Regions from separate parts of the Marinomonas rhizomae genome, predicted to be linked through region 4. Evidence: predicted binding sites of a transcription regulator. Region 4 holds the regulator's gene; each other region holds the start of a gene.

The links. The regulator sigma-54, encoded in region 4, starts transcription at its own class of promoters, with help from an activator protein. The targets are predictions, from matches to a motif close to TGGCACNNNNNTTGCTNT.
Region 1: KDW99_RS16700 (circularly permuted type 2 ATP-grasp protein) is a predicted target of sigma-54. The motif match lies at 5,394-5,411, and genes of this name have one in related genera.
Region 2: glnL (nitrogen regulation protein NR(II)) is a predicted target of sigma-54. The motif match lies at 3,495-3,512, and genes of this name have one in related genera.
Region 3: KDW99_RS20050 (amino acid ABC transporter substrate-binding protein) is a predicted target of sigma-54. The motif match lies at 4,062-4,079, and genes of this name have one in related genera.

What each region holds. Positions count from the first base shown of each region.
Region 1 covers NZ_CP073343.1:3,539,805-3,547,775, reverse strand. Annotated here, with positions in the region: gene KDW99_RS16710 (transglutaminase family protein) at 1-2,813, opposite strand, end outside; gene KDW99_RS16705 (alpha-E domain-containing protein) at 2,810-3,754, opposite strand; gene KDW99_RS16700 (circularly permuted type 2 ATP-grasp protein) at 3,757-5,211, opposite strand; gene KDW99_RS16695 (FAD-dependent monooxygenase) at 5,545-6,738, shown strand; gene KDW99_RS16690 (glucose/quinate/shikimate family membrane-bound PQQ-dependent dehydrogenase) at 6,927-7,971, shown strand, end outside.
Region 2 covers NZ_CP073343.1:3,727,195-3,735,165, forward strand. Annotated here, with positions in the region: gene thiI (tRNA uracil 4-sulfurtransferase ThiI) at 19-1,470, opposite strand; gene glnA (glutamate--ammonia ligase) at 1,824-3,230, shown strand; gene glnL (nitrogen regulation protein NR(II)) at 3,564-4,649, shown strand; gene ntrC (nitrogen regulation protein NR(I)) at 4,646-6,079, shown strand; gene KDW99_RS17555 (DUF3461 family protein) at 6,248-6,628, shown strand; gene KDW99_RS17560 (L-threonylcarbamoyladenylate synthase) at 6,780-7,337, shown strand; gene KDW99_RS17565 (ABC transporter ATP-binding protein) at 7,518-7,971, opposite strand, start outside.
Region 3 covers NZ_CP073343.1:4,277,667-4,285,637, reverse strand. Annotated here, with positions in the region: gene KDW99_RS20065 (amino acid ABC transporter ATP-binding protein) at 1-531, opposite strand, end outside; gene KDW99_RS20060 (amino acid ABC transporter permease) at 554-1,654, opposite strand; gene KDW99_RS20055 (amino acid ABC transporter permease) at 1,665-2,840, opposite strand; gene KDW99_RS20050 (amino acid ABC transporter substrate-binding protein) at 2,952-3,977, opposite strand; gene lrp (leucine-responsive transcriptional regulator Lrp) at 4,530-5,006, shown strand; gene KDW99_RS20040 (helix-hairpin-helix domain-containing protein) at 5,052-5,741, opposite strand; gene recG (ATP-dependent DNA helicase RecG) at 5,853-7,934, opposite strand; gene KDW99_RS20030 (hydrogen peroxide-inducible genes activator) at 7,943-7,971, opposite strand, start outside.
Region 4 covers NZ_CP073343.1:1,952,911-1,960,881, forward strand. Annotated here, with positions in the region: gene KDW99_RS09185 (YhdP family protein) at 1-443, shown strand, start outside; gene KDW99_RS09190 (carbon-nitrogen hydrolase family protein) at 443-1,276, shown strand; gene yjgA (ribosome biogenesis factor YjgA) at 1,329-1,865, opposite strand; gene mgtE (magnesium transporter) at 1,872-3,224, opposite strand; gene KDW99_RS09205 (HPr family phosphocarrier protein) at 3,232-3,501, opposite strand; gene ptsN (PTS IIA-like nitrogen regulatory protein PtsN) at 3,511-3,960, opposite strand; gene KDW99_RS09215 (RNA polymerase factor sigma-54) at 3,978-5,447, opposite strand; gene lptB (LPS export ABC transporter ATP-binding protein) at 5,526-6,251, opposite strand; gene lptA (lipopolysaccharide transport periplasmic protein LptA) at 6,252-6,779, opposite strand; gene lptC (LPS export ABC transporter periplasmic protein LptC) at 6,763-7,341, opposite strand; gene KDW99_RS09235 (calcium/sodium antiporter) at 7,341-7,971, opposite strand, start outside.

The sequences.
Region 1 (7,971 bases), 1.6 Mb from region 4:
GGTTCAATCGCCCAACGAAGCTCAATTTCCATATCATCGATTTTCTGACGACCGTAATGAGGGAAACGGAACTCTTCAAATGGAGCCAACCATTCTAATTTGAATGGGAAACCATGGCGCTGAAGGTCTTCGACCACTTCTTTCACGTCTTGCCAAACAAAATGCGGCAGCATGAATTTGTCATGAAGGCTTGTGCCCCAACGTACCAAAGGCTTTTTGTACGGTTCCTTCCAGAAACGTGCCACGAGGCAGCGCAACAGCAGCATTTGCACGAGCGACATATGCGGATGTGGCGGCATTTCGAAGCCACGGAATTCTAATAAACCTTGGCGACCACTGGCGCTGCCAGCCGCGTAAAGCTTATCAATACAAAATTCAGAGCGATGGGTGTTGCCTGTGATGTCGACCAGCAAATTTCGCATTAAACGATCCGCTAACCAAGGTTCATCTACTAAGCCTTCCGGCATGTTTTGGAAAGCAATTTCCATTTCATACAAGGCTTCATCACGGCCTTCGTCTGGGCGCGGCGCTTGGCTGGTTGGGCCAATGAACATGCCAGAGAAAAGGTAGGACAAGCCAGGATGATGCTGCCAGAAGGTGACTAAACTTTGTAATAATTCAGGGCGGCGCAACAAAGGACTGTCTGCTGGAGTGCGACCACCCAGTGTCACGTGGTTACCACCACCAGTGCCTGTATGGCGACCATCCAGCATGAATTTTTCTGCGCCAAGGCGAGAAAGATAAGCTTGGTGATACAGGGTTTCAGTATTGTGAACCAATTCTTTCCAGCTTGCCGCTGGGTGAATGTTCACCTCGATAACACCTGGATCTGGCGTGATCAAAAACTTTTGCAAACGTGGGTCTTTTGGTGGCTCGTAACCTTCGACAACGATAGGTTTATCAAGGGCTTTTGCTACCGCTTCAAGATGCTCAAGAACTGCGACAAAATGTTCAAGATGCGTCATGGGGGGCATGAACACATGCAAGCGCCCATCTCGTGGTTCGATACACAATGTGGTACGAATCACGTTTTTAAGTGTTTTCTCAGGAGCTAACGCTGGTTTTGATGGTGCTGTTTTTTTAGCGAAGTGCTGTTTGGCGACGCTGTCTAGTACTGCGTTGTCTTTTTTGTTCGCTAAAGGTTGACGAGGATCGAACGGATCTCGTTCAGGAATGCGATCTTCTTCCGCTTGCGCAGGTAAAGAATTCAGCGGCAAACGATAGCCCATTGGGCTGTCGCCTGGAATCAAGGTGATAACGTCACTGCGCATCGGCCAAAGTGAACTGTTCCAACGATTGTTTACTGTATCGAATTCTAACGGTAAAACGTAGCCTGTAGTAGTGCTTAAACCACGGCTAAGCAGTTTCGCTAGACGGCGGCGTTCTAAGTCGTCTTTTAAATCGGCTTTGGTTGGGTCTGCATCTGCGGGAAGCGATTGCTCCATCCACAAATAATACAGGGTGTCTTCGTAAGTACTTTGAAGGTATTGCTTATCCAGCGCGAGCTTATCACACAAGAGTTCACCAAAGGCTTGTGCGTCTTTGATGGTGTGTTTGTAGTCTTTGTCTACGCGTGCTAAATATTTCGGATCATTCCACAGGGCTTCGCCGTCGGTGCGCCAGAAACAACCCAGTGCCCAACGCGGTACTTCTTCGCCCGGATACCACTTGCCTTGGCCATAATGAAGTAGGCCGTTAGCACCGAATTCTTGCTTCATTTTGATCAGTAAGTCTTTGGCTAATTTGAGTTTTTCTGCACCCAATGCGCCGGTATTCCACTGTTCTGAATCCATGTCGTCGATGGATACGAACGTTGGCTCACCACCCATTGTCAGACGGACGTCACCGTCTTCAAGCTGTTTGTCGACCGCAAAACCTAGGGCTTTGATGGTGTCCCATTCGCCTTCGGCATAGGGTTTGGTTACACGAGGATCTTCATGAATACGAGTCACAATGTTGCTGTAACTAAATTCGCATTCACATTCGTCTATTAAGCCTGTGATCGGTGCTGCGGAAGCTGGCTCTGGAGTACAAGCTAATGGAATGTGACCTTCGCCAGCAAACAAACCAGACGTTGGGTCTAATCCAACCCAGCCTGCGCCTGGTAAAAAGACTTCACACCATGCGTGTAAGTCGGTGAAATCTTCTTCGGGGCCTGATGGGCCGTCGAGTGCTTTTACATCAGAGGTTAGCTGAACAAGATAGCCAGATGCGAAGCGCGCTGCTAAACCTAGGCTGCGAAGAATTTGTACCAATAGCCAAGAGGTGTCTCGACAAGAACCTTTTTTCAGGGTCAGAGTTTCTTCGCAGGTTTGAACGCCAGGCTCTAGGCGGATTCCGTAGCCAATATCGGCCGCTAAGCGGCTGTTAATCGCAACTAGGAAATCGTTGATTGGTGTGTTTTTACGGTCAACGGTCGAAAGCCATTTATCTAATAAAGAGCAAGATTCGGTGACTTGTAAATAAGGTTCTAGCTCTTTTTTCAGGGCTTTGTCGTAGGCAAATGGATACTCTTCCGCGTAGCTTTCCACGAAAAAATCAAATGGATTGATCACTGTCATATCAGCGATCACTTCCACGTAAAACTCTAACTTATTGGTTTTTTCAGGAAACACTAAGCGAGTTTGAAAGTTACCAAATGGGTCCTGTTGCACATTAAGAAAATGCGTTTCTGGCAGCACTTTCAATGAGTAAGCGTGAATTTTTGTTCGTGAGTGCGCCGCCGGTTGCAGTCTTAACACGTGGGGTGCCACGTTGATAAAACGATCAAACTCGTAGGTAGTCTTGTGCTGTATTGCGACTCTAATGGTCATGCAGCGTCTCCTTGCCGAAAATGAAACCAGTTTTCGGTGATCTGGTGATTTATTTCGATAATGGCAATCTGTATATCATTGAGATGGTTATGAAAGTCTTCATCCAAATCTTCTGAACTATTGATTGGGTAATCAAACTCTAAAAGTTTATCTACCTGAGCGGTAATCAAACCTGCGCGGGGTAATTTTGTCGCTGCTTCACCTATTTGTCCCAAGCAGTAAGCTAAAGATCTTGGGAAACAAAGGTCATTCATCAAGAATGTCGTTGCTTTCGCTCCGTTGATAGAAGTTCGAACGGTGCGACGATAATCCAAATACGCACTTTGAGATTTTAATACTTTTGACCAAGTCACTTGGCCAAGTTGGATTCGCGCCTCTGGCTCTGATTGCAGCATTAATGACACAGCGGCATCCAGAATACGGGTTCCCATGTCGGCTCGCTCTAGATAGCGGCCCATAATGAGAAAGTGCCAGCCTGAATCACGTCTCATGGCGCCAGCAAATAGGCCGATGATTTTTTGACAGCCTTCAATGATGGTATTGAGAAAATCATGGCGACCCGAGCGGTTGATGCCTTGTTTTATATTCTGTTGTGCGTATAGATCCAGCTCGTTTATCAGTTCCCACGTTTCTCTGGGAACAGCATCACGTGTGGTACGAATATTTTCTTTAACCATTTTCAATGATGACAACATGGAGTTGAAGTTGGTGTCATCGGCTAAAAGAAATTTCACCACGTTGCGTTCGTCTTTGACTTTATAGCGTTGTTCGAATAATTCTTCGCCACTGAGTATCTCGATTAAGTTATACCAAGATACTTCGATGTTTTTTGGAAGGTCGAACAATAGGTCGTCATAAACACTGACCAAGCGGGCCGTGTTTTCAACGCGTTCCAAATACCGTGCGCTCCAATACAAGCGTTCTGCGACTCTAGATAACATGATTACTGCCCCTTTGTTTCAACAATCCAAGTGTCTTTACTACCACCACCTTGTGACGAATTAACGACCAAGGAGCCTTTTTTCATTGCGACGCGGGTTAAGCCACCAGTGGTAACGTAAGTATCCTTGGCTTGTAAGATGAATGGACGAAGGTCTAAGTGGCGAGGTTCTAACACACCTTTGGATATAAGCGTTGGTGCGGTTGATAATCTTAATGTTGGTTGAGCAATGTAATTACGAGGATTTTTAGTAATTAGCTCAGCAAACAGTGCTTGTTCTTTTTTTGTTGAATGAGGACCAACCAGCATGCCATAACCGCCAGATTCGTTGGCTGGTTTAACCACCAATTTATCTAGGTTAGCAAGGACGTAGGCTCGCTGTTCAGGATCGTCACATAAGAAAGTTTCGACGTTGTTAAGAATTGGCTCTTCGTTTAAGTAGTAACGAATAATAGCTGGAACATAAGCGTAAACGACTTTGTCATCGGCAACACCAGCGCCCGGTGCGTTTGCTAAGGCGACATTGCCTGCTCGCCATGCACGCATGAGACCCGCAACACCCAGTACAGATTCTGGATCAAAGGCTTCTGGATCGATGAATAAGTCGTCAATACGACGGTAGATCACATCCACACGCTCTGGCCCATCGATGGTTTTCATATAGACGCAGTCGTCGCTGTCGACAAACAAATCACTGCCTTCTACTAATTCCGCGCCCATTTGTTGCGCCAAGAAAGCGTGTTCAAAATAAGCGGAGTTATAAATACCCGGTGTTAACACTACGATCTCAGGGTTTTCTATGTCTCTTGGAGACAAAGACGCCAAGGTGTCAAACAATTGCGAGGTATATGAATCGACCGGTAAGATGGATTCGTTTTCAAACAATTCAGGGAGAACACGCTTGGTAATGGCGCGGTTTTCTAGCATGTATGATACGCCAGAGGGCACACGTAAGTTATCTTCTAAAACAAAGAAGTCGCCGTTTTCATCTCGTACTAAATCGGTACCACAAATATGTGCCCATACGCCGTAGGCTGGCGATACGCCAACGCATTCTGGTCTAAAATTTTTGGAGTCTTTAATGATGTGTTCTGGAATGATGCCGTCTTTGATGACGTTTTGATCGTGGTAGAGGTCGTTGATGAAAAGGTTAAGGGCGGTGAGGCGTTGTTTTAATCCTGCTTCAGCTATTTTCCAGTCTGAGGCTTCTATCGTGCGGGGAACTATATCGAAGGGCCATGCTCTGTCTATATTGCCTTCCTCTGTGTAGACCGTGAAGCTGATGCCCATTTCTTGTATTGTTGCTTCGGCAGTGAGGCGCCTCTTTTCTAGCTCATCTTCTGAAAGACTGTCTAGATATCCCAAGAGTTGTTTTGCAGGAGATCTTGCTGTGCCTTTGTCATCAATTAACTCGTCAAAAAAATCAGCTGACTGATAATGGCTCGTTAGTTTTTCCATGTATACCTCGTTCTCTTTATCAAGCCGGAGGTGGGTGCTTTAAACTTGCACACATTTGCGTGCTCTTTTTGTGCATCCGCCCCACATTGGGGAGACTTCTTTAGTTTGTAAGGTGGAATCTAGCTATATCGTTACCCTGATTTGCTAGGCTACTTATAATGTTTTCGCACTACTGGAGAAATATAGCAAGGATCGAGCCATAGTATTTGAAAAGTATTTCCATATTTTTTGTTTCACCATAAGTGATATAGATCGGTTTTATTTAGGTAAGAATTCGCTACTATGGCGCTTTTGATTCTTGCAAAAATCAGCATTAACGAAGAGGGCAGGTGAGTGGATCAGGTGAATAGTGTTGTGATTGCTGGGGCTGGGATTGGAGGCTTGTGTGCGGCATTGGCGCTGGCTAAGCAAGGTATTCAAGTCGTGGTGTGTGAGCAAGCTGCGAGCCTAGGTGAAGTTGGCGCTGGACTGCAAATAAGTCCCAATGCTTTAAAAGTTTTGCGACACTTAGGGTTAGAAGCTGAATTGAGCCAATTCGCCTTTGTCCCACAACACGCTGCGATCCGTGATTATAAGTCGGGTGAGTATTTTCTGAAGTCGCCATTGGGGGAACATGCCGAAGCTCGTTATGGTGCTCCTTACTGGCATTTGCATCGTGCTGATTTACATCAGGTTTTAGCTGAAGCTTGTGCAAACGCAGGGGTCGAATTGGTATTAAATGCAGTCGTGGTTGGCTATCGAGACAATACTGAGCTCAAGCAGGTTTGTTTGTTGCTCGAAGAGGGTCGAGAGTTTTACGCCGATTTGTTAATTGGTGCCGATGGTATTCGTTCAAAAGTACGTGAGAAAATGTTAGGGCAAGAGCGCCCAGCCTTTATGGGGCAAGTTGCATGGCGTGGTGTTATCCCGGTCAGTGATCTAACGGTTGATATCAAGCCGGATGCCTGTGTTTGGGTGGGTCCGGGCCGTCATTTTGTGAGCTACTATTTGCGCGGCGGTGACTATGTGAACTTTGTTGCCGTGGAAGAGCGCAGTGATTGGCAATCTGAATCATGGCGTGAAGAGGGCGATGTAAACGAGTTGAAGCGTGCTTTTGCAGATTGGCACCCTGAAGTAAGCGAGTTAATAAAATCCGCGAGCCATACTTTTTTATGGGCTTTAAATGGCAGGGCTGAATTATCAACTTGGCATCAAGGTCGAGTGGTTTTACTGGGGGATGCTTGTCACCCTATGTTGCCTTTCATGGCGCAAGGTGCCGCGATGGCTATTGAAGACGGATATGTGCTCGCTGAGTGTTTATCACGTTATGTTTTGGAGGAGGCTCTGCAAAGATACGAGCAATCTCGTAAACCTAGAGCAACTAATATTCAGAATATGTCTAAAGCCAACACCGGTTTATATCACATGCACGGCGGTGTGTTTGGGAAGATGAAGCTAAAGGCGCTTCAAGCCGCAGGGCGCTTTGCACCGAATGTTATTCAGTCTAAGTTAGATGCTGTATATGGCTATGACGTTACTAAGATTTGATCCTTGTTATAAGTATTATTTGATAAATATGTAAGAAAAAAGTCTATTTTGTCATTTTATGCTCTACGCTTTTACTTTGAGTTGTAATCATCTATGGTGAATAAGTGGCTGAGCGGCTGTTTTGCGGTCGCCTTGCTGCTGATTTACTGGATTCAATGAACGAATTAAACTCGAAGGGATTGTGTCATATGATTGTTCTCTCGGTACTCTTTTTAGCCATTGGTTTGGCTTTGTTAGTAGGTGGCGGCTGGCTAGTTTCGTTAGATGGCAGTCTTTATTATGTTGTTGCTGGCGTTGCTTTTATCGCCGTTGCTTTGTTATTAAAAAAACGCAATAAAGTCGCAAACCTTATTTATGCTTTGTTGTTAATTGGCACCTTAATCTGGTCGATTATGGAATCCGGCTTAAGCTGGTGGCCTTTAGCTTCACGAATGGGGCTTTTCTTGGTGTTGGCGGTCCCTCTTATCTTATTGGCGTACTTTAAACGTCAAAGTGGCGGGCGCTTATTGTTTCCCGTTTGGCTTGCAGCCGCCTTGGTTACTATTTCTCCTTTATTCATGACATCACCAACTACCGTTGAAGGCACGATGACGCGTTCAGTCACTATGTCTGATGCGGATACTGGCGATGTTAATCAGGGGGAGTGGAATGCGTATGGGCGTAGTAACTTAGGTCAGCGCTTTTCGCCATTGGCTCAAATTACACCGGATAATGCAGACCAGCTTCAAGTCGCTTGGCAATATCAAACAGGTGATAAAAAAGGCCCACAAGACGTTGGTGAAACGACTTACGAAGCTACACCGTTGAAACTTGCTAACGCTCTTTATGTCTGTACGCCACATAACTGGATTGTGGCATTGGATGCGGATACGGGCGAAGAACAGTGGGTATATGATGCAAAAGTGCCAGCTGAAAGTCAGCGACAGCATCAGACTTGTCGCGGAGTATCTTATTTACCGCCCTCTAATTCAGCCAAACTCCCGCCTGTTCAAAAGTCATCAGTACCAGCTGAAAGCTTAACCAGCATGCAGTGTGATGCTCAGTTGTTCTTGCCAACATCCGATGCGCGTTTAGTTGCCGTCGATCCAACGACCGGTGCCCGCTGTGCTAATTTTGCGGATAATGGCGAATTAGATTTAATGCATAATATGCCATTCAAGCAGTCTGGTTATTACTATTCAACATCACCACCATTAGTGGCTGGTGGCGTGGTCATTGTCGCGGGTTCGGTAA
Region 2 (7,971 bases), 1.8 Mb from region 4:
ACCGTTTTTTAGTACTTATTACGGTAGGTAAACACCTACATTTTCATGCCCTTTACCCAATAGGTAAGAAGCATGCATTCGGCTCATGACCCCTTTGCCGCAATACAGCAAATGAGGCACATCTTTTTCTAATTCCGACCAATTAGATTCCAAGGCAAAAAATGGAATCACTTTGACAGGACGACCACTTACTCTTAATGGTCGATTGCTTGCTTCATCTGGGTGACGGATGTCGATAATGACTTCATCACCTACAGGCATACGCACAATCGGCACTTCGCCCTGATATTGCTTCGCTACATCGTCCATCACATTCTGAATAGACATAACTTGGGCATTTTCAATTGCGGCTTCTAATACCGCAAAATCAAAATTAGATTCTTGCTTCTCTACTCGGTGCATTTTAGCTCGCGTCGTTGGCTTAACCGAGATCACACCACAGAACTCAGGCATACTGGCTGCAAAAGGCGCGGTACCAATTTCGATGGCTTTATCAATGATGACCTGTTTATTGGTAGTAATTAAAGGACGAAGCACTAACTCTTCGGTCACCTGATCAATGACTTTCAAGTTCATCAGGGTTTGGCTGGATACCTGAGCAACACTTTCGCCAGTCACTAGGGCTTTCGCTCCAACTTCAGACATTACCTGAGACGCTGCTCGCAACATCATACGTTTCAGAATCACGCCCATTTCTGCGTTATCGACTTTTGTTAGTATCTCGCCGACAACCGCTTCGAAAGGCACGGTAATGAATTTCACATTGAGCGCCGAGCCGTATTTTTCCCACAGGAAGTTGGATACTTGCTTCACGCCAATTTCATGGGCGTCACCACCAAGGTTAAAAAAGCAAAAGTGCGTTTTCAAGCCTCGACTCATGGTCAAAAAGGAGCTCACTGTAGAATCGTATCCGCCAGACATCAGGGACAACACAGAATCTTGCGACCCTAGAGGATAACCACCTAGCCCTTCTACACGTTGTTCAATCATCCATACTCGATTATCACGAATATCGATAGGCACCAATACTTCAGGATTTTTCAAACGAACAGCCAACGCGCCACAACGAGCTTTTAAACAGCCGCCGATATGTCGCTCAGCATCCACCGACGTAAAGTCGTGATGACCAACACGTTTAACACGGACAGCAAACACAGCATCTTTAATGACATCACCATACGAAACGATGGCCTGTTCAACAATGTCATCCAAATCAACTAATGGGAATTCACGAACATACTGAAAATGAGCAATACCGGAGATATTAGAAAGTGCCTGTATAAAGTCTTCTCGTAATTCATCCCTATCAGAAAACACTTCAATAAAATCCCAGTTGCCAGAAACAACGACATCGGCATCGTACTTTTTAAGAACCAACTTAACATTGTGTCGAAGCTGTTTAATAAACGCCTTTCTAACTGGACGACTTTTAATGGTGATTTCTGCAAAAAACTTAACAATAAATTTCATAGGGGTTGTGATTTATACCGGATATTGGGAAGGCGCATAGTATAAAGAAAAGACAGTCGATACGAAAACGCTAAATTCGCACCAACAATGAACAAAATACCGAATTTAGGCACCGTTATGGTGCAATCTGACTTTTTGCACGCTTCTTTTTGGCCACCATTAAGCTCGATATTAATCTTAAAAACTCTATCTCATTGTAATATAAGCATTTATTACCTCGCACAGATTTCTGGCACAAGTTATGCTTACTATCTGCTTGATAAATAACTCGACAAATGGCGCTTTGTATTAAATATTAAAGCCCCTTTTACAACGAAAAATAATTTCGCTTTAACTACGACTGGAGAACAACTATGTCAAACAAGACCCTTGCCTTGATTGCTGAGCATGATGCGAAGTGGGTTGACCTTCGCTTTACCGATTTTAAAGGTAAAGAACAACACGTAACGATTCCAGCTATTACGGTAGACGAAGAGTTTTTCGAAAACGGCCAAATGTTTGATGGTTCATCCATCGCTGGTTGGAAAGGCATTAACGAATCAGACATGATCATGATGCCTCAGGACGATACAGCTATCATCGATCCTTTCACTGAAGAATCAACTGTTATTGTTCGTTGTAACATCATCGAACCTTCTACTATGCAAGGCTATGACCGTGACCCACGCTCTGTTGCCCTTCGTGCAGAAGAGTTCCTTAAGTCGACTGGTCTTGGCGACACAGCTTTCTTTGGTCCAGAGCCTGAATTTTTCATCTTTGATGATGTTAAATGGAAAACAGACATGTCAGGTTGTTCTGTAGAGATCAACTCTGAAGAAGCAGCTTGGTCTTCAAATAAGAAATTTGAAGGCGGCAACATGGGTCACCGTCCTTTCGTAAAAGGCGGCTACTTCCCTGTACCACCAGTTGATTCTCACCACGATTTACGTGGCGCTATGTGTGGCGCTATGGAAACAATGGGCTTGGTTATTGAAGTTCATCACCACGAAGTAGCAACCGCTGGTCAAAACGAAATCGGTGTTAAATTCAACACTCTAGTTAAGAAAGCGGATGAAGTTCAAATTCTTAAGTACTGTGTACACAACGTTGCTCACGCTTACGGCAAAACTGCGACTTTCATGCCTAAACCAATCGTTGGTGACAACGGTTCTGGTATGCACGTTCACCAGTCTTTCTGGAAAAACGGTGAAAACCAATTCGCTGGTGATCAATACGCTGGTCTATCTGAAATGGCGCTTTACTACATCGGTGGTATCATCAAGCACGCTAAAGCATTGAACGCGTTCACTAACGCTTCAACTAACTCTTATAAGCGTCTTGTTCCTCACTTCGAAGCTCCTGTAATGCTTGCATACTCTGCACGTAACCGTTCTGCTTCTATTCGTATCCCATACGTTGCAAGCCCTAAAGGCAAACGTATTGAAGCTCGTTTCCCTGATCCAACCGCTAACCCATACCTAGCATTTGCAGCTATGTTGATGGCTGGTATCGATGGTATCAAAAACAAGATTCACCCTGGCGATGCTGCAGACAAAGATTTGTACGACCTTCCAGCTGAAGAAGCTCATGCGATTCCACAGGTTGCTAGCAGCCTAGAAGAAGCACTTAAGTGCCTAGACGAAGATCGCACGTTCTTGACTCAAGGCGGCGTATTCTCTGACGACATGATCGATGCTTACATCGAACTTAAAACTGGCGAAGCTCGTCGCGTTTCTATGACGACTCACCCACTTGAGTTTGAACTTTACTACAGCGCTTAATACTTAATCGCTAAGTAAATACGAAAGCCTCGACCTTGTTCGAGGCTTTTTTTTCTCTAACGTTTTAGCCCTGTTTTGTTGCTCGCATTTGTAGGTTTTTTTGTATGGCTTTTAATGCACAACTTTTTTGCACAGCTTTTTAATGCACAACTTTTTTTGCACGAAAAGAAACACCAATACCAAGATGCACTATAATTGTGCATAGAACTTTTTTTAGTTAATACAAAGACCTTAATAAATACGCTATCTCGGACTGCCCAATGTTGGTTCGCTTTTTGCAACTGTTATTAAAGGAAATCATAAAAAGCAGTAGTCAATAGAGAGGCACTGTCTGTGTATAGTTTATTAATCGACCATTTATCCACTGCAGTTGTTCAATTGAACGACAAACTTGAGATCGAGTATCTAAATCCTGCAGCTGAAATGCTATTGGCGGTCAGCCGACGACGAATTTATGGCAATGACATTGGCGCCGCTTTTCGTGAAAACGAAGAAAGCATTCAGGCCCTTTATGCCGCAATAAAATCTGGCCACCCTTTCACTAAGCGAGAGGCAGAAATAGAGAGCAGCAATAACAGAAAGCTTTTTTGTGACTATACCGTCACGCCTGTTATGGGCACATCGAATGAAACTGAAAGCCTCATTATAGAGCTGTACCCTCGCGATAGAATGAAACGCATCTCTCAAGAAGACGAGATTATAGCGAACCATGAAAGCAGCAAAGAGCTGGTGCGAGGCTTGGCACATGAAATTAAAAACCCATTAGGCGGTATTCGTGGTGCGGCACAATTAATTAGTCGCGCTTTCACAGACGAAGCGCTAAACGATTACACACAAGTCATCATTGAAGAGTCAGATCGGTTACGTGACCTTGTTGACCGCTTATTAGGCCCCAGACAATTACCTAAAAACAAGCCTCTTAATATCCACAAGGTAATTGAGCGCGTTAGACAGCTTATTTCAGTCGAAACAGACAACCAAATTGAACTGATTCGAGATTACGATCCAAGTATTCCAGACTTGATCGGCGACGAGTCTCAGTTGATTCAAGCCTTACTCAATATCACCAGAAACGCCATGCAAGCGCTGTTGGATGATGAAGACAATCGCCATAAAACCATTCATATGGTGACTCGAGCATTACGCCAATTCACCATTGGCTCTAAGCGCCATCGCCTAGTATGCAAAATCAGCATTATAGACAATGGCCCAGGCATACCAGAAGCCATTCTTAAAACACTATTTTATCCCATGGTCAGTGGACGAGCCGATGGAACAGGCTTAGGGCTATCCATCGCGCAATCCGTGATTCATCAGCACCATGGCATTATTGAATGTAACAGTTACCCGAAAAAAACCGAATTTAATATATTAATTCCCATTGAGACGACAGTCCAAGACCAGGAGAAACACTCATGACAGCAGAAGAAACAGTATGGATTGTTGATGACGATCGTTCTATTCGCTGGGTACTAGAAAAAACATTAGAACAAGAAGGCATCCAATGTCGTTTATTTGATTCCGCCGAAAACCTAGTCAACATGATTGATAAAGAGCAACCAAGCGCCATTATCAGTGATATTAGAATGCCAGGCATGGACGGCCTAGCTTTACTTGAAAAGCTACAGAAAGATCATCCCTATTTGCCTGTTATTATCATGACAGCACACTCGGATCTTGAAAGCGCTGTAGCCTCTTACCAAGGCGGTGCCTTTGAATATTTGCCAAAACCTTTCGATGTAGAAGAAGCGGTTAGTCTGGTGAAACGAGCCATGCTCCACCACCGCAATGCAAGACCCAGCACTGACAATATGGATATTGCAGAAGAGCCAGAAGTCGATAAAGAAATCATCGGCGAAGCTCCTGCTATGCAGGAGGTTTTCCGCGCCATTGGTCGACTTGCTAACTCAAACATTACGGTTTTAATCAACGGTGAATCTGGTACCGGTAAAGAGTTGGTAGCACAAGCACTGCATACTCATAGCCCAAGAGCAGCAAACCCTTTTATTGCCTTAAACATGGCAGCAATTCCACACGACTTAATCGAGTCTGAGTTATTTGGTCATGAAAAAGGCGCGTTCACGGGTGCCAACACTCAACGTCGCGGCCGCTTCGAACAAGCCAATGGCGGTACACTTTTCTTAGACGAAATCGGTGATATGCCAGCCGAAACACAAACTCGTTTATTACGCGTTTTGGCAGACGGTGAGTTTTATCGTGTTGGTGGTCATACACCAGTCAAAGTTGACGTGCGAATCATTGCAGCAACCCATCAAAACTTAGAAAACTTGGTACAGAAAGGTTCGTTCCGTGAAGATTTATTTCACCGCCTAAACGTTATTCGTATCCATTTGCCTAAGCTTGCAGAGCGTCGCGAAGATATTCCTAAACTTGCCCGTCACTTTCTAAGCCGTGCAGCGGAAGAGCTAGCGGTGGAACCGAAACAACTCAGCAAAGAAACCGAAAACTATCTAACACAGTTAGAATGGCCTGGTAACGTTCGACAATTAGAAAACACTTGTCGTTGGTTGATTGTTATGGCTTCTGGACGTGAAGTTTTGGTGGAGGATTTGCCACCTGAATTACTGGCTGCCGTTCCTCACGAACAACCCTTTGCATCATGGGAAGAAGCACTTAAAAATTGGGTGGACAGCACATTGGCAACAGGCCAAAAAGGCATTCTCGATCAAGCCGTGCCAAAGTTTGAGCGCATCATGATAGAAACAGCGCTAGCACATACTGGCGGACGCCGACGCGATGCATCCTTACTACTAGGCTGGGGACGAAATACGTTAACTCGCAAAATTAAAGAGTTAAATATCGATCACGCCGAGCAAGATGAAGACTAATTTTCAGCGATTAAAATAACGCTAATCAAGAAAATGTAATGCAGGCAAAACTATATGCAATTTGCCTGCATTATCTCAGTTTTCTACTGTTTTGGACTTGCTTTTACGGACACAATCCCCTACTAATTAAGGACAACAATTTGTTTATTAATCAACGGGAAGCTAGCTATGTATCCAACACTTCAGTCCATGGGTATCACCAGCATACAGGACATTGAAAAATTCACTTTGCGTTACGAAGGCGGACACGACGTTTTAAAAATCTATTACCGCCGTGAAAAAGGCTCGTTACTTCCGAAAAGCAAGAAATTCAAGTTTGGTCGCTCAACCAAAACCGTGTTAGCGGATGGTGGTCAACAAACTTACCGTCAAGTTCAAGAGCCCTCTCTAATCGTTTTACGCGCAATGGAAGAGCTAGAGCAAATTGTTGGTCGACAACACGAAACAAAAGCATCAAAAGATGACCTGATCAAAGAGCTAGAACACTTAGAAAAAGTAATGAATAGTAAGATCAGTGAAATCAAAGAAAAAATCGAATCTATGCAATAATAGAATTCTATCTAGCAGGAACGCCTTTCCATCGATCAAGACACCATGTTTAGGTCATTAATCGAAAGGCATACCTGCTGGCTCCCTTTCAAAAATCCCGCTACAATCCAACGTTATCCGTTTTCCCATATACTTTTATAAGCTTATTTATATGCATCTTGTAACATCCGTCGAAGAACTTGCCGATATCATCCGACAAGGTGGCGTCATAGCTTATCCAACCGAAGCAGTTTGGGGCTTAGGCTGTGATCCTTATAACGAGTCTGCTGTGAGGCGAATTCTGGCACTAAAAAATCGCCCAGAATACAAAGGTCTGATTTTGATCGCTGGGGCAAAAGACCAACTAACACCTTGGCTAAAGATGCTAGATACTAAAGCAGCTGAACGCTTAATCAGCAAAAATGATATTCCCACTTCTTGGGTCGTACCAGATACCACCATTACCCCAAGCTGGGTGAGGGGTGAGCATCAAAGCGTTGCCATACGTTTGTCACAGCATCAGCCAGTACAGTCTTTGTGCGCCGCTTACCAAGGCGCGATAGTATCGACATCTGCCAACCCGGCAGGGCTAGATCCAGCTATGAGCGCAGAAGAAGTGCATGCGTATTTTGGTGACAAGGTGGATGCTATTTTTAATGCACCATTGGGTAAGGCCACGCAACCCTCACAGGTTCGAGATATTTTGACGGATACGCTATTTCGAGCTTAAACCCTTTCTATTGAATCAACCTTTTAATTCAATAAGCGGATCAAAAACACCTTAAAAGGCGATATTGCGCGAACATCCTGTGCAAAAGCGTTATTTTTATCCACATAAATAAAAAAAACGGCGCTTCATTTTTTGTACAAATGAAGCGCCGTTTTTACTTTTATATGCTGAAACTAGATGTTAATGACCGCCTAAGTAGGCTTCACGCACTTCAGGGTTCACCAATAACTCTTGACCAGTTCCCGTCATACGTATTTCACCATTCACCATCACATAGCCTCGATTAGCCAGTTTTAGGGCGTGGTTGGCATTCTGCTCAACTAGGAAGATTGTCATCCCTGTGCTAGCAACATCCTTCAGAATCTGAAAAATTTGCTTAACGATAATGGGCGCCAGACCTAAACTAGGCTCATCTAATAACAACAATTTTGGACGACTCATCAAGGCACGAGCAATGGCCAACATTTGTTGTTCACCACCAGACATCGTTGAGGCGCGCTGATTGCGACGCTCTTTCAGCCTAGGGAATAAATCAAACATGTGCTGCATGTCTTCTTCCGCATGATCCATGCCGATTGGGATTGTCCCCATCAGCAAATTCTCTTCTACTGACATGCCTGGAAAAATTCGGCGA
Region 3 (7,971 bases), 2.0 Mb from region 4:
AAACAGCATGATACGAGGCTGCATACACAAACCACGAGCAATCGCCACACGCTGTTGCTGACCACCAGATAACTGACCTGGGTATTTCAATGCTTGGTTAGCTATTTTTACACGTTCTAGGTAATGCATCGCCATTTCTTCAGCTTCTTTCTTGGGTGTTTTACGAACCCAAATCGGTGCCAAAGTTAGGTTTTCTAGAATGGTCAAGTGAGGGAACAAGTTAAAGTGTTGAAACACCATACCCACGTCTTTACGGATCGCTTCGATGTTTTTCAAGTTGTTGTTCATCTCAACGCCATCAACCAGAATTGAGCCTTTTTGGTGCTCTTCTAGACGGTTGATACAGCGGATCATAGTCGACTTACCAGAACCAGAAGGACCACACACAACGATGCGCTCGCCTTTCTTGATGCTGAAGTTGATATTTTTTAGTACGTGAAAATCACCATACCATTTATTTACATCGTTAAATTCGATGATGTTCTGTTCGCCTGCCGCTAGTTGGGCACGAGCCATATCTGTATTTGTCATTGCAAAGACCTCAAATTCTTAACTAATTACGCTTGTGCCCAGTTTCTAATTTACGCTCAATCGACATACTGTAGCGGGACATGCCAAAACAAATTGCCCAGTATATCAAAGCGGCGAAAGCATAACCTTCGACGGTGGTACCCAACCAGTTTGAATCGTGGTTAGCGGCTTGAATTCGACCCAAGAAGTCAAACATACCTACTATGTACACCAATGTTGTATCTTTAAACAAAGCAATAAAGGAGTTTACTATGCCTGGAATAACCAGCTTTAATGCCTGTGGCAAAATAACGAGAACCATTGATTGCCAGTAGGTTAAACCCATAGCATCAGCGGCTTCATACTGGCCTTTAGGTATCGCCTGTAGACCACCACGAACCACTTCGGCCATATAGGCTGCAGAGAACAAAGTAATACCAATCAGAACACGTAATAACTTGTTGAAGTTCAGCCCTTCTGGCAAAAACAACGGAATCATTACGGACGCCATGAACAAAATTGTGATCAATGGTACTGCACGAATGGTTTCGATAAATACCACACAAACAGATTTCGCAATCGGCATCTCCGAACGTCTACCAAGCGCTAATATAACCCCTAGTGGGAAAGACGCTACGATACCGATAACACCCAGTAGTACTGTAAGGAAAAGGCCACCCCACAAAGAGGTCTCTACAACTTCTAGACCAAATACACCACCAGCAAACAAGAAGTAAGCCACAATGGGATAAACCACGATAATAGCGATAGAAAGGTACAGCTTATTAATCGTCTTAACGGCAAAAGCCCCTACCATAACCACTAGTAGAATCACGGCTAAATTAATACGCCATGTTTCCGCTTCTGGATACAAACCGTACATGAATTGATCAAAGTACACACCGACGAAAGCCCAGCAGGCACCGCCAGCAGTACAAGCCGCTTTAGATGAACCTTCCCATGTTGCATTGATAAAAGCCCATTCAATGACAGGGGGAACAAGCAAATACAATATATAAATGCTAAAGAAGGTTAGAAATATATTAAGTGGGGACGAAAATAAGTTCTGACGCACCCATGCCACAGCACCAACCGATGTTACTGGTGGTGGGAGGCTTGGTGATGGTTTAAAGATAATAGCCATGATCTGCCTCCTAGCGCTCAATTAATGACATTTTACTGTTGTACCAGTTCATGAATACCGAGATCGATAGACTTAATGAACCGTACACCAACATACAAAGACCAATGGTTTCAATCGCCTGACCTGTTTGGTTTAGCGTCGTACCCATGACTACAGCAACCAGCTCTGGGTAAGCAATAGCGGCACCTAACGAAGAGTTCTTCGCCAAATTCAAATATTGACTAGTGAGTGGCGGGATAATGACGCGTAATGCTTGAGGTAAGACAATCAGTCGTTGTGTCATATTGTCACGTAAGCCTAAAGAGCGAGCGGCTTCAGTTTGCCCCCAGTTAACAGACAATATGCCTGCACGCACTATCTCGGCGATAAAAGCACCCGTGTAAGTAGACAAAGCGACGAGCACCGCAACAAACTCTGGCGGAAGCACCATACCACCGGTCACGTTGAAGCGACTTTTTTGCGGTAAATCAAACTCTATTGGAAACCCTGCCATGGCAAGGAAAATAAAGGTAATACCGACAATAACACCCAATGAAGACCAGTAGGCAGGAAACCACAGTCCCGTTTTTGTCTGGCGTTTTTTGGCCCAAATGATAAGAGCGATAGAAGCGACAATCGATAGAATGAAACCGAAGATTACCAGTCCAAAGCCATCTTGAGTGATTGGGTTTGGTGAGTAGATACCGCGTTTATTAAGTAAAAAGTCGGCAAACTCATAACTCTCACGTGGTGCAGGTAACGCGGCAAGTACCGCAAAATACCAAAAGAACATCTGCAGCAACAATGGAATGTTTCGCAGAGTCTCAATATAGACAGTAGCTAGGCGAGCTACTAACCAGTTTTTCGATAAACGGGCTAGACCCATTATCACACCAATAATGGTGGCTAAGACAATCCCCAATAGGGAGATAACAAAGGTGTTGATTAAGGCAACAACGAACGCTCGTCCGTAGGTATTAGCCTCTGTGTATTCAATAAGGTGAATAAGAATCGGGAAGCCAGCAGGTTCATTAAAAAATGAGAAACCAGTGGAAATCCCTCGGTTATCGAGGTTGGCCTGAAGGTTACTAAATAAGTAATAACCTGCAAAAACCACCATCGCTAGCAGCAAAATTTGAAATATAAGCGCACGATTTCCCGCGTCGTTCAAAAAGCTGTTATTGCTCGGAGTTGTATTTTCGCTCATCTTGGTTCAGGCAATGAAATGCTCGTCAGATGTGTAAGAAAGGGGGAAGAAACCCAGCGACGATCTAGTCGCTGGGTAAATACCCAAGCAGAGAATTATTTGCTTTAGGTATTAACGAACTGGTGGCGCATACATGATGCCGCCAGCTTCAGTCCAAAGTGCATTAAGACCACGTGGAAGATCTACAGGAGTAGAAGGTCCAACGTTACGCTCAAACACTTCACCGTAGTTACCTACGTTAGCGATGATGTTATACGCCCAGTCAGCAGGAAGATTTAGTTGAGCACCCATATCACCATCAACACCTAGTAAGCGTTTGATACCTGGATCATTGGACTCTTTTTTGATCTTAGCGACGTTTTTGGACGAAATACCCATTTCTTCAGCGTTAACCTGAACAAACATTGCCCAAGTAACGATGTCTTTCCACTGGTTGTCGCCGTGACGAACAACTGGGCCTAATGGCTCTTTAGAAATGGTTTCTGGAAGAATTAGGTGAGCCGATGGATCTGCTAGCTTGGTACGGTGAGCCGCAAGACCTGATTTGTCAGTTGTGTAAACGTCACAACGACCAGAGTCATATGCTGACAACGCTTCATCTGCTTTTTGTACCACAACTGGTACATAAGACATTTTGTGTTTACGGAAGAAATCCGCCATGTTCAATTCTGTTGTTGTACCTTGCTCTGTACAAACCGTTGCACCATCAAGGTCCATTGCAGATTTAACGCCTAGGTCTTTACGAACCATAAAACCTTGGCCGTCGTAGAAGTTAACCGCTGTGAAATCTAGACCCAAAGACGCGTCACGTGTGTAAGTCCAAGTTGTGTTACGAGCAAGAATATCGATTTCACCAGATTGTAGAGCGGTGAAACGTTCTTTAGCAGAAAGGGGAGTGAATTTAACTTTTTGAGGGTCACCAAAAATTGCAGAGGAAACCGCACGACAAGCATCTACATCGATACCGCTCCAATTACCTTTGTCATCAGCATTAGAGAACCCTGGAACACCTGTACTGACGCCACATTGAATAAAGCCTTTTGCTTTGACGTCATCAAGTGTTGCCGCAGCAGCACCGGTACTTATGGTTGCTGCGATTGCAGCAGTCGAAAGTAATTTACCAACATTCGATTTCATTATATTGAGCCTCCCAGGCGTTTTTTATATATGTTGTAACTTGCTTGATTCTACATTGCAGATTTTCAAACCTGTGTTTTAAACACAGCAAAGTTAGTGCCAACATTTAATTATTCTTGTTGTAAGGTATATGCAGACGATTCCTCTAAAAGATCATCCCATACCCCTATAGAATTACTCTTTTGAGGAGTAGTCAAGGATAAAATGTCAGGAAAGCTGTGTTGTATGCTTAGTTTTTACACTTTTTGAGCATATAAAGCGCTATTAATTAATCAGCTTAGCTGAATATATCTTTTTATTAAAGCGAGAGAAAACAAGGCTTTCTGAGGAAATAGCATGTATTTTGATGCACAAATATGGGGCATAATTTGAAACAGATGGCTCTATTTTGTGCTAAATGAATTTTTTGCATCATTTTGGTGCTTTATGAAATTTGTTGTGCTTAATTTGAATACCCACACGCAATTTATTGAATAAAGCGCTTTCCATAATTTGCGATCTGCATGGTAGACTTAACCATTAATTGAAGTCATGTAAGGAGATCCACATCAGATGGATAACTCAGCAAAACCGCTTGATCGCTTAGACAAAAAAATTCTTCGTGAACTGCAAATTAATGGCCGTTTATCGAATGTAGAGTTAGCTAGCCGTGTCGGGTTAAGTGCGACTCCTTGTTTGGAGCGCGTACGTCGTTTGGAACGTAACGGTTACATTACGGGCTATTGCGCTTTGGTTAACCCAAAGAAAGTGGATGCAGGATTGCTGGTTTTTGTCGAGATTCGCCTTAAAACCACCTCACCTGAAGGTTTTAATGAGTTTAAAGCGGCAGTGACTGAAATTCCTGAGATTTTGGAATGTCACCTGATTGCCGGTGACTTCGAATACCTTTTGAAAGCACGAGTATCCAACATGGACTCTTATCGTCTTTTGCTTGGTGAAACCTTACTAACACTGCCTCATGTTCGAGAATCTCGCACTTATGTCGCAATGGAAGAGGTAAAAAACACCACAGTAGTCAACATTCCTTAGAAAATAATCTAGTAAAGTGGCCTGCCTACGCAGGCTTAATACGGATCATTTTGTCAATTCAGCGAGTATTTTTCCCAGCATTACAGGCCCCATCCCTTTTACATTAAGTACGGATTTTTCTGAGTGAAAAGGGCGCTCTGCAACGAGTTTTTCAAGTATTTTCTTCGGCACGCCTTTCACTTTTAGAAGCTTGTCCACTTTTGATTTATTGATGACGAGATAGCCATCGGCGTAACCAGTGACGTTTTTTTTTACGTTTTTCGACTTTTTTACGGCAGGGTTTTCTGTTGCTACTTTTGGTGTCGATACTGCCTTTTCTATCTCTGGTTCGTTAATTTGCATCGTCGGAATAGAGTAATCTGAAGGCGCTTCAACGTGGTAAGGCACATCGAAATAGGCTGAATCACACAAGGTGTAATCGGCTCCATTCCATTCGCTAAGTTGCAATACGAGCTGCCAAGTCCCTGGGTGAGGTTGTTGGAATGCTAAATCATAGGAGCAGTCTGAAAGAAAATGCTGGCCTTTCATTTCACCTAGTGTAGTTGAAGCGAGCACGACACTTTCTGAGTTTCCTGTATCTTGACGCAGCGCTCGTAATTGTATGCGTAATGTACCACTGAGGTTTCCCGCTGGCCTATCACTGTTAATACGCTGAGTGGTAATAATGACTCTGTCATTTTCGATTCGATAGCCGCAGCCTTGGATCGTTAGATGTGCTTGGTTTAAAGCATTCATGTGAGTTCCTTCTTGCGAATCGATTAAGTCGGCTTTTTAGCTTACGGAATTTTTGATCAAATTTTGCACATGTGCAAGCTAATACCGCCTTTATTTCAGCGAGAAAGGTATTTAGACGTTCAAATACTGATCGTGGTTCGGTAACCATCGGGATAAAAGTGGCGAGACACGTTCAGGGTATTGACGGTGAAGTAGCGTGGCCGCTTTTTGAACATCATCAAGCAAGTTTTTGTCGCGCTGCAAATCCGCGACTTTGAATTCCCAAAGTCCGGTTTGTCTGGTGCCGAGTAATTCACCTGGACCACGCAACTCTAGGTCTTTCTCTGCGATTTTAAAGCCATCGCTGGTTTCTCGCATGGTAGAAAGTCGCTCTTTGCCTTGTTGTCCTAGTGGTGCTTTATAAAGTAGCACACAATGACTGGCGGTTTGTCCTCGACCAACACGTCCTCGCAACTGATGAAGCTGTGCAAGGCCAAGTCGTTCAGGGTTCTCTATTACCATCAGGCTAGAGTTTGGCACATCCACACCGACTTCGATAACGGTTGTAGCGACTAATAGCTGAATCTCTCCCGCTTTAAATTTGGCCATAATATCGGCTTTTTCCTGCGCCTTGAGTCGACCATGTACCAAGCCAATGGATAATCCCCCAAGTTGCTCTTGTAACAAAATCGCCGTGTCTTCTGCGGCTTGGCATTGCAGGGCTTCTGATTCTTCAATCAGGGTACAGACCCAGTAAGCTTGTTTGCCTTCTTCGCAGGCACTTTTCACTCGGTCAATGACTTCTTGTCGGCGCTGATCCGATACCACAATCGTGTTTACAGGCGTTCGACCTGGTGGCAATTCGTCGATAATAGAGCAATCCAAATCGGCATAGGCTGACATGGCTAAGGTTCGGGGAATTGGAGTCGCCGTCATAATAAGCTGATGAGGCTGAAAACCGTGCTTCATGCCTTTTTCACGTAGTGCCATACGCTGATGCACACCAAAGCGATGTTGCTCATCGATAATGGCGAGGGCTAAACGATCAAACTCAACGGTGTCTTGGAATAACGCGTGTGTCCCGACGACAATCTGCGCAGCGCCAGATGCGATATCGGCGAGTTCTTTCTCGCGGGTTTTGCCTTTGAGTTTGCCAATCATCCAAGCTACTTTTAAACCGAGTGGCTCAAACCATTGACTGAAATTAATATAATGCTGCTCAGCGAGAATTTCCGTCGGTGCCATGATCGCAACTTGGTAGCCCGCCTGTACGACAGACGCTGCGGCTAACGCAGCAACTAAGGTTTTCCCTGATCCCACATCGCCTTGTACCAAACGCAGCATAGGATGGCCTGTGCCGAGATCGTTAAGGATTTCCTGGAAAACACGACTTTGTGCATTGGTTGGTGAAAAGGGGAGTTGCTGTAAGAGTCGTTGACTGAGCTCGCCTGCGGCCTGAACTTTTATCGCGGCATCTTGCTTGGCTTTCATGCGCTTGCCAATTAGGGAAAGCTGATGGGCCATAAGTTCTTCAAAAGATAGGCGATATTGCGCAGGATGGCTTCCCGATCTGAGTAATTCTAAGTTGGCTTCTCGCGACGGATGATGCAGAAAGTGAATGGCATCGCTCAGCGGTGGTAAATTGAACTGAGTGCGAATTTCGTCTGGCAGCCATTCTTGTAGATTGTATGGGGTTAAACACTCTAAGGCTTGTTCGCACAGTTGGCGAATCTTGGTTTGTGTTAAGCCATCGGTTAGCGGATAGATTGGCGTAAGCTGCGCCGTTTCTTCTTGTGTTTCGTCGTCACCAATCACCTTGTATTCTGGGTGATAGATTTCAAAGCCAGTACTGCCTCGACGGATTTCTCCAAAACAACGAACTCGCTTGCCGGATTCTAGCTGTTTTTTTTGCGCGGCGGAAAAATGAAAGAAGCGCAAACACAGGGTGCCAGTATGGTCCTTAATCCGACACAGCAAACTGCGGCGCTTGCCCATTTTGATTTCTGCGCCAGTGACTTGGCCTTCAATAACCGCCTCATCCCCAAAACGCAGCATGCCGATTGGCACAACACGTGTTCTGTCTTGATAGCGAATGGGTAGATGAAACAGCAGATCTTGTACTGTATTCAAATGCAGTTTAACTAGCTTTTCGGCCATGGCATCACCAACGCCTTTTAGCTCACGAACATCCTGAGTGTCTAATCCGTCGATCATGCTGTTCTCTATAAATTCAGATGTTTGCAAGCATCAC
Region 4 (7,971 bases):
CGGCCTTTTTAAAAGCATTAGGGATTTTTAATATTGGCGCTCTTAGTCGACGCTTGTTATTAGATTTCTCAGATGTGTATGAACCTGGATTAACCTACGACGATTTCAGTGGGACACTTTCTCTTGATAACGGTATTTTAAAAACAGTATCTCCAATTTCAATCATTGCTCCTTCTGCCGAGCTTGTTGTTGCTGGGGAGGCGGATATCGTGAATGAGACTTTGAATGAAAAATTGACAGCAACATTTCCTTTAACTGGTACGCTGCCATTAGCCGGTTTATTGTGGGGAACTCCGCAATTGGCAGGGCTTTTGTACATTACAGATAAGCTTATAGGCGACCAACTTTCAAAAGTAACAAGTGTGCAGTACAAAGTCGAAGGTTCATTTAATAACCCAACCATGACACCTATTCGCTATAAGCCAATAGGGAGAAAAGATTAATGAACTCACTTTGCATTGCTGCGATTCAAATGACGAGTACTAAAGATTGGCGTGAAAACTTAAGTCACGTACAAAACCTTGTTGAGTCTGCCGTTTTGGACGGCGCTAAATTGGTTGTACTTCCCGAAAATGTTTTTTTGTTCAATGGCAGGGCAATGAGGGATTTGGCTGAATCGGATGATCAAAATATATTGCTTCAAGCGATATCAGGTTTAGCGCAGAAATATTCTATTTATCTTGTGATTGGCTCACATCCTTCGATATTGAGAACAGATGGTGAGCAAGTCTCTAGTGGACGTGTTAGGCAAACATGCTGGGTTGTTGGACCTGACGGTGTCTTCTTAGAACGGTACGACAAAATTCATTTGTTTGACGTCAGTGTTGACGATAAAGCAGTGTCTTATAAAGAGTCTGATGTTATTGAGCCTGGAGAGTTGGATTTAAAAGTCATTGACGTGGATGGCTTTAAAATCGGCCTGAGCATCTGTTATGACTTACGCTTCCCAGAATTATATCGTGAGCTAATGAAAATGGGTGCAGAGGTTTTATTGGTTCCCGCTGCTTTTACTTATGTTACTGGGAAGGCCCACTGGAATACTCTTTTAGCCGCCCGTGCGATTGAAAATCAATGCTACGTTCTTGGTGTTGGACAGTGCGGTTGGCACAACGAAACCAGACAAACTTACGGACACAGTGCTCTGTATTCGCCATTTGGTGAACGTTTAGTCAGTTTACAAGAAGAACCGGGATATATTGTTTTTAATATGACGAAAACGGCATTAAGTGATTGTCGCCAAAAAATGCCGTGTTTCTCACATAAGAGGATACCATAAGAGCTAGCTAGTAATGCTGGCTCTGAGGTTTTTTGTTGAGGTGCCTTGTAGATTATTCAGTCAGACCAAGACGCTTTTCTTCAGCCTCGCGCAAGAAGCGGAAAAGCTTTTTACGGTTTGTTGTGTTTCCTTCTTGAGACACTTCTTTTTGAGATTGACGAATGAGCTGTCTAAGAAGTTGTATGTCTTCAATTTGAGGGTTTTCCTCTAAATATTGAGACAGTTCTTCTTTGCTGTTTTCACCGATTAGTGCATCTCGTTTTATCTCAAGCTGATGAAATAGCTTGTTGTAAGCTGCAGAGGTGGAATCAAACAATGCTACGCGATGCGCTATGGCTTCGTGGTCTTCTGTGCGCATCACCTTGCCGATGTATTGCAGGTGTCTTCTCATGGCTTCGTGTTTTTTGATTCGGCCAGCTTCAACGAATGCTTCGCGCAATGTGTCAGACATTTCTACTTTTTTAAGTTGGTTTTTGCTTAAGGCAAGTAGTTTTTTACCAAGATCTTGCAGGGCTTCCATTTCACGCTTGATCTGGGTTTTGCTCTTAGGGATTTCGTCTTCGTTTTCATATTGATCAAAGTCTGTCATGGGAACCTATATTAGAAAAATAGTAGCGAGACCAAGGAAGGATAAGAATCCAACCACGTCGGTCACGGTAGTCAAAATTACGCTGCCTGCAAGGGCAGGGTCGATGCCAATTTTTTTCAGCAAAATCGGCAGAAGTGTACCAGTGGTGGCTGCAAATAGCAGATTTATTATGATAGCTCCCGCAATGATATAGGCAATCTTGATGTTGTCAAACCAAAGTGCGGTGAGAGCGGCAATAACGGTTGCCCAAAGTAGGCCGTTAATGAGCCCAACAATAAGTTCTCTGTTGAGTAGCCAACGGGTATTGGTGGAACCAATTTGGTTGAGTGCGATACCCCGAATGACCAGAGTGAGCACTTGTGATCCGGCAATGCCGCCCATGCTGGCAACAATGGGCATGAGTATGGCGAGTGCGACAACTTGGTCCAGAGTGTCTTGGAATAAACCTATTACATACGATGCGGTGAAGGCTGTTATTAGGTTTATGCCAAGCCACACTGCACGTCGCTTGGTGGTTTTCATGATAGGGGCGAAGGTATCTTCGTCATCATCAAGACCCGCCATGCTTAACATGGAGTGTTCGGCTTCATCACGGATAACGTCAACAACGTCATCGATGGTAATACGACCAAGTAACTTTTTTGTTTTTCCATCAATGACGGGGGCAGAAACCAAGTCCATCTTTTCAAAAAGTTGTGCTACTTCACTGGCTTGGGTTTCTGCGTCAATGACGGTGAATTCTGTTTCCATGATATCGCGCACTGTGGCGTTGATGTCAGAGACTAATAGTGTGGTCAGGGGCAAGGTGCCTAGCAAGCGATCAGAGCGGCTGACAACAAGTAGACTGTCTGTCATGTCTGGTAGGGAGTTGTGTCTGCGTAAGTAGCGAAACACCAGGTCGACGGTGATATTCGGACGTATGGTGATGGTGTCCGTGTTCATCAAGCCGCCGGCAGAATCTTCCGAGTAGCTTAATAGTGCTTCAACTCTTGTTCTGTCTTGCGTCGTCATGGACGCAAGCACTTCTTTTACTATTTTTTCTGGTAAATGTTGTAGTAAATCGGCAAGGTCATCGCTTTCAAAATGTTCGGATACGGCGATTAATCGCTCTGTATCCATGTTTTTCATGAATTGTACGCCAATATCTTCGCTCAGATATTGCAGTACTTCGCCTTCATTTTTGGCTTCAATTAGCTCCCAAAGAAGCTTACGTTCTTTGGGAGGGGAGGACTCTAATAGGCGAGCAACGTCCTGAGCTGGCAAAGCGCCGTTAAGTAAATAACGGATTTGCATGGTGGCACCAGATTCGAGCGATTCGGTGACCGTTTGCAGGTGGTTAAGCGTGTTTTGCTCTGACATTGATTCCTTACTCGTCTTCACCAAAACGATTGTTAATTAATTCTATCACCGCTTTAATTGCGTCGTTTTCATCTTCACCGTTGGTTTTGACACGAATTTCAGTGCCTTTGCCAGCGGCCAGCATCATCATGGCCATAATGCTTTTTCCATCAACATTGCGGCCTTCTTTTTCTATGGTGATGTCGCAAGAGAAACGAGAGGTTGTTTCAACCAGCTTGCCCGCTGCGCGAGCATGCAAGCCCAGTTTGTTTATGATTGTGACGGACTCTTCCTGCATGCTTATTTCCTATATTAATGAGTCAAATATATTGAATAGTTCTTCGCTGCTTTGTGCCGCACGTAATTTATCCAGTGATTCTGGAGATTGTGCTAACTCAGCGATTTGAGCCAATGTAGAAAGGTGTTGATCGCATTCTTGAGGTGGCACAATCAGCGCAAATATTAGGTCGACCGCTCGTTTATCGATAGAGTCAAAATCAATTGGAGTTTGCAGTGACATGACAACGATAGCTGTGTGGTTTGCCGACTCTAGACGACAATGCGGAATAGCAATGCCATTACCAATGCCTGTACTGCCTAGTTTTTCTCGGCCAAGTAGTGCGTCATAGATTTCTTCGTTGTTGCAATGAAGGCGGTTGGAAGCGACTTCAGCAAGGCTCTCAAGGACGCGTTTCTTACTAACAATGTCTTGTTTTGCGAGAACAAGTTCTGCTTTTAATAATGATTTCAAGGACATGATAAAATGGTATCCGTTTAGATCAGTCGTTTTCGTTCATTGGAAGGAGGGATGTTCATCGCCTCTCGATATTTGGCTACAGTACGTCGCGCAACCTGTATGCCTTGGTCTGCTAAAATAGCCGCTAGCTTGTTATCACTTAATGGCTTTTTCGCTGGTTCATCTGACACAAGCTTCTTAATCATAGCTCGTATTGCGGTAGAAGAACATTCTCCTCCAGAGGCGGTATTCACGTGGCTGGAGAAAAAATATTTAAGCTCAAAAATACCTTTTGGTGTGTGCATGTATTTTTGCGTCGTCACCCGTGAAATGGTTGACTCATGCATACCCACTTCTTCTGCAACATCATGAAGCACCATGGGTTTCATGGCTTCTTCACCGAGTTCGAAGAAATCAATTTGTCGACTTACAATGCAGCTGGCCACTTTCAATAATGTTTCGTTGCGGCTCTGCAAGCTCTTCATGAACCATTTTGCTTCTTGAAGAGAGGTTTTGATGTAAGTGGCGTCTTCTGTAGTTGCCGCTGTGCTCGCCATCGCAGAATAGGTTTCATTGATTTTGATTGGCGGTAGGGCGTCGTTGTTTAGCTCAACTTGCCATACACCATGACGCTTTTTCACTGAAACATCAGGAATGACGTAATCTGTATCATCTGCGTCGATCACTGAACCTGGGCGCGGGTTAAGCTGTTGAATCAAGTTGACGACTTCTTTTAGCGCTTCGTCTTTTAGTTTCGTTTTGCGGCTCAGTTGTGCGAAATCTCGATTACCTAATAGTGGTAGGTAATGGTCAATAAGGTTGTATGTGCTTTTATAAAGCGGATGACTCTGGAAGGCTTCTAATTGTACTAGAAGGCAGTCGCGTAGGTCGATTGAGCATACGCCAACAGGGTCGAAGCGTTGCAGTCTATGTTGCACAGCAATGACTTCTTCTATTTCTAGGTCTTCTAATTCGATGCCAAGGGACTCACAAATGTCATCGGTAGAAATGCTTAAGTAGCCATCAGGTTGAACGCATTCAATAATGGCATAAGCAATTTCAATGTCACGGTCTGACATGTGAGTTAAGTTCAATTGCCAAATTAGATGGTCTTGGATACTTTCAGCTGGAGCGTTGCGACTTTCGAAGTCTCCGTCACCTTCATAACTATTGTGATCACTGACAGCGGCAGAACTTTGATAGGTGTCATCCCAGTTACTATCGATAGATAGTTCTTCGGGGATGCTTTCAGTCCACTCTGATTCAACGCGTGCTTCTTCGTTGTTATCGACGGTTGTCTCAGGGGCACTTTTGGATTCTATGCTGGCTGGTATTTCGTTATGCAGTTGTTCGTCGTCGTCTAGCTCAAGCAGCGGGTTAGATTCAAGGAATTCGTGTATTTCTTGTTTTAAATCCAACGTAGAAAGCTGCAGCAAGCGAATAGCCTGTTGCAGTTGAGGCGTCATTGTCAGCTGTTGGCCGAGCTTTAATTGTAAAGACTGCTTCATAGAGCAACTCTTTCTTCTAATTGAATGAATTGGAATGAGTTGTGCATACTACTCCCTTTCTACAGCAATGATAAGGGGTTACAGACGGAAGTCGTCACCTAAATAGACCTTTTTGACTTGTTCATTGTTAATGACGGTATTGGCGTCACCGGATGCAATAATGTAACCATTGCCAACAATGTAAGCTTTGTCACAGATGTCTAGAGTCTCTCTGACATTATGGTCGGTAATTAGAACGCCGATTCCACTCTCTTGGAGGTGTTTAATAATGTGCTTTATATCTCCGACCGAAATCGGGTCTACGCCAGCAAAGGGTTCATCAAGTAAGATGAATTTTGGGTTCATCGCAACGGCTCTGGCTATTTCTACTCTGCGTCTTTCTCCGCCTGATAATGCCATGCCTAGGTTGGTGCGAATATGAGTAATGTGAAACTCTTCAAGAAGTTCTTCCAGTCGCTCATTTTGTTGTGTTTTTGTTAGTTCTTTGCGTGTTTCTAAGATGGCTAGAATGTTGTCTTCAACGGTCATCTTACGAAAAATTGATGCTTCTTGTGGAAGGTAGCCGATGCCTTTTTGCGCACGTGTATGCATAGCATCGCCAGTCACATCGACACCGTCAATAAAAACGCCACCCGCATCATTTGTCACCATGCCTACGATCATATAAAAACATGTTGTTTTGCCTGCGCCATTTGGGCCTAGTAACCCAACAGCTTCGCCAGATTCAACCGAGATAGATACATCCTTTACGACTTGGCGTTTTTTGTAGCTTTTTGCAAGGTGTTTTGCTTCTAATAGTGCCATCTATTTTTTCGTCTCAGGTGCTGGTTCGTTTTGTGGCGCTTGTGGTTGTAGTGTCATTGATACGCGCCCTGAATCTTTTTTCTCGGCACTGAAGGTGCCATCTTGGATCATATAGAGTATGTAGTCTGCCGTGATGGAGTTTTGCATTCGACTTAGGTAGCCATTCCCCATGATTTCTAGCTTTGATTCGCTGGTTAAATAACGAATTTCATTGCCTTTACTGATGACAATGTTCCCGCTCCAATCTACTTGCTGACTGAATTTTGCTGGACTGCCACTCGCTTCTAGGCTGTTGAATTTTCGTGTTTGAGGGTCTGTCGATACTTTAAGGTATTGTGCTTGTATCTCAATAGAGCCTTGTTTGACGAAAACGTTGCCTTTGTAAATTGCTTCACCCGAATTTTGATCGAATGACGCTTCGTTGGCTTGTATTTCTAATGGCTTATTAAGGTCATCAGGTAGGGCATATGCGTATTGGCCAATAAGGGCTGAAGTGAGCAACGCACCGATGTTAATGAATTGTTTCATATTTTCCTCGTACAGACCCTGTCATCACGACTTCTTCTGAATTTATATAGGTTGTGATTTCGCCAGCAGAGGTCTCTCCTTGTGTGGAGATGAGTGTCGCATTTCCATAGCTGGTTAATGATTTGTCATTGTCTAAGTAATGTATGTTATCTGCACTGAGCTTTATATCTTCCGACTGGAGGTATTTTTTAGTCGCTCTAGCATTTTCTGTTAATAGAATATCATTACTTCCATCTTCAATAACCCCTTTATCTGCTTTTGCGTTCCAATGACCTGATTTTGAGTAGCGTTCGACACTAGGGGTTTCTAAAAGTGTTCTGGATTTTGCAATGTAATGAAGGGTTTGTTCAGCATCCAGTGTTTCAATAAGTGTTCCGTCATTATCAAACTCTTTTACTTTGACCTTGGTGATGAAATAGTCAGGTGAGCTACTGAGTGAATCGGTTTCCACTAAGTATGCTTTTGGCGCTGTTCCATACCAGCCTATTACGGCGGCTATTAAAATAGCGGCCCCAATGATTAGTAGGCTTTTAGGTTGCGTGAGTTTCTTAAGGGAAAGCATTAAATCGAACCACTTGTACTGACAATAAATAAGTAAAGACCATAAGAGGCTATAAGTGGAATACCAACCCATCGTGGGATGCTGTTACCTGTTGTTTTCTTAAAGATGAAGATAGCCAAGGCGAGCGCAGCTGTTAGGCCTAATACCCAAGGGAAATCTCTGTGTATAACGCTTTGATCTACCAGTCCTGGTGCAATAAGAGCAGGTAGCGGTAATACTGTGGCCAAATTGAAGATGTTTGACCCCAAAATGTTACCAATTGCTATGTCATGATGGCCTTTTCTTACACTGCTTACTGATGCGGCCAGTTCAGGTAAGCTGGTGCCCACAGCAACAATCGTAAGGCCTATTACCAGCTCGCTGACACCAAGTGCTGTCGCAATACCAATTGCTCCCCATACCAGCAACTTAGAGCTTCCTATTAATACAGTGAGTCCGATTAGCGCAATAATCAGAGATTTCGTGACTGAGGTGCCATCGTCTTCAGGTAGGCCTTCTTTTAAATCTTTTTCTAAGTCTTTACTGCCTCTTAACAATATTGTCAGGATAATAATAAAGGCAGCAATTAGTATCACACCATCCCATACGCTAAGTGTCTGATCAAATAGCAAAAAGCCTGCTAAAAGTGTG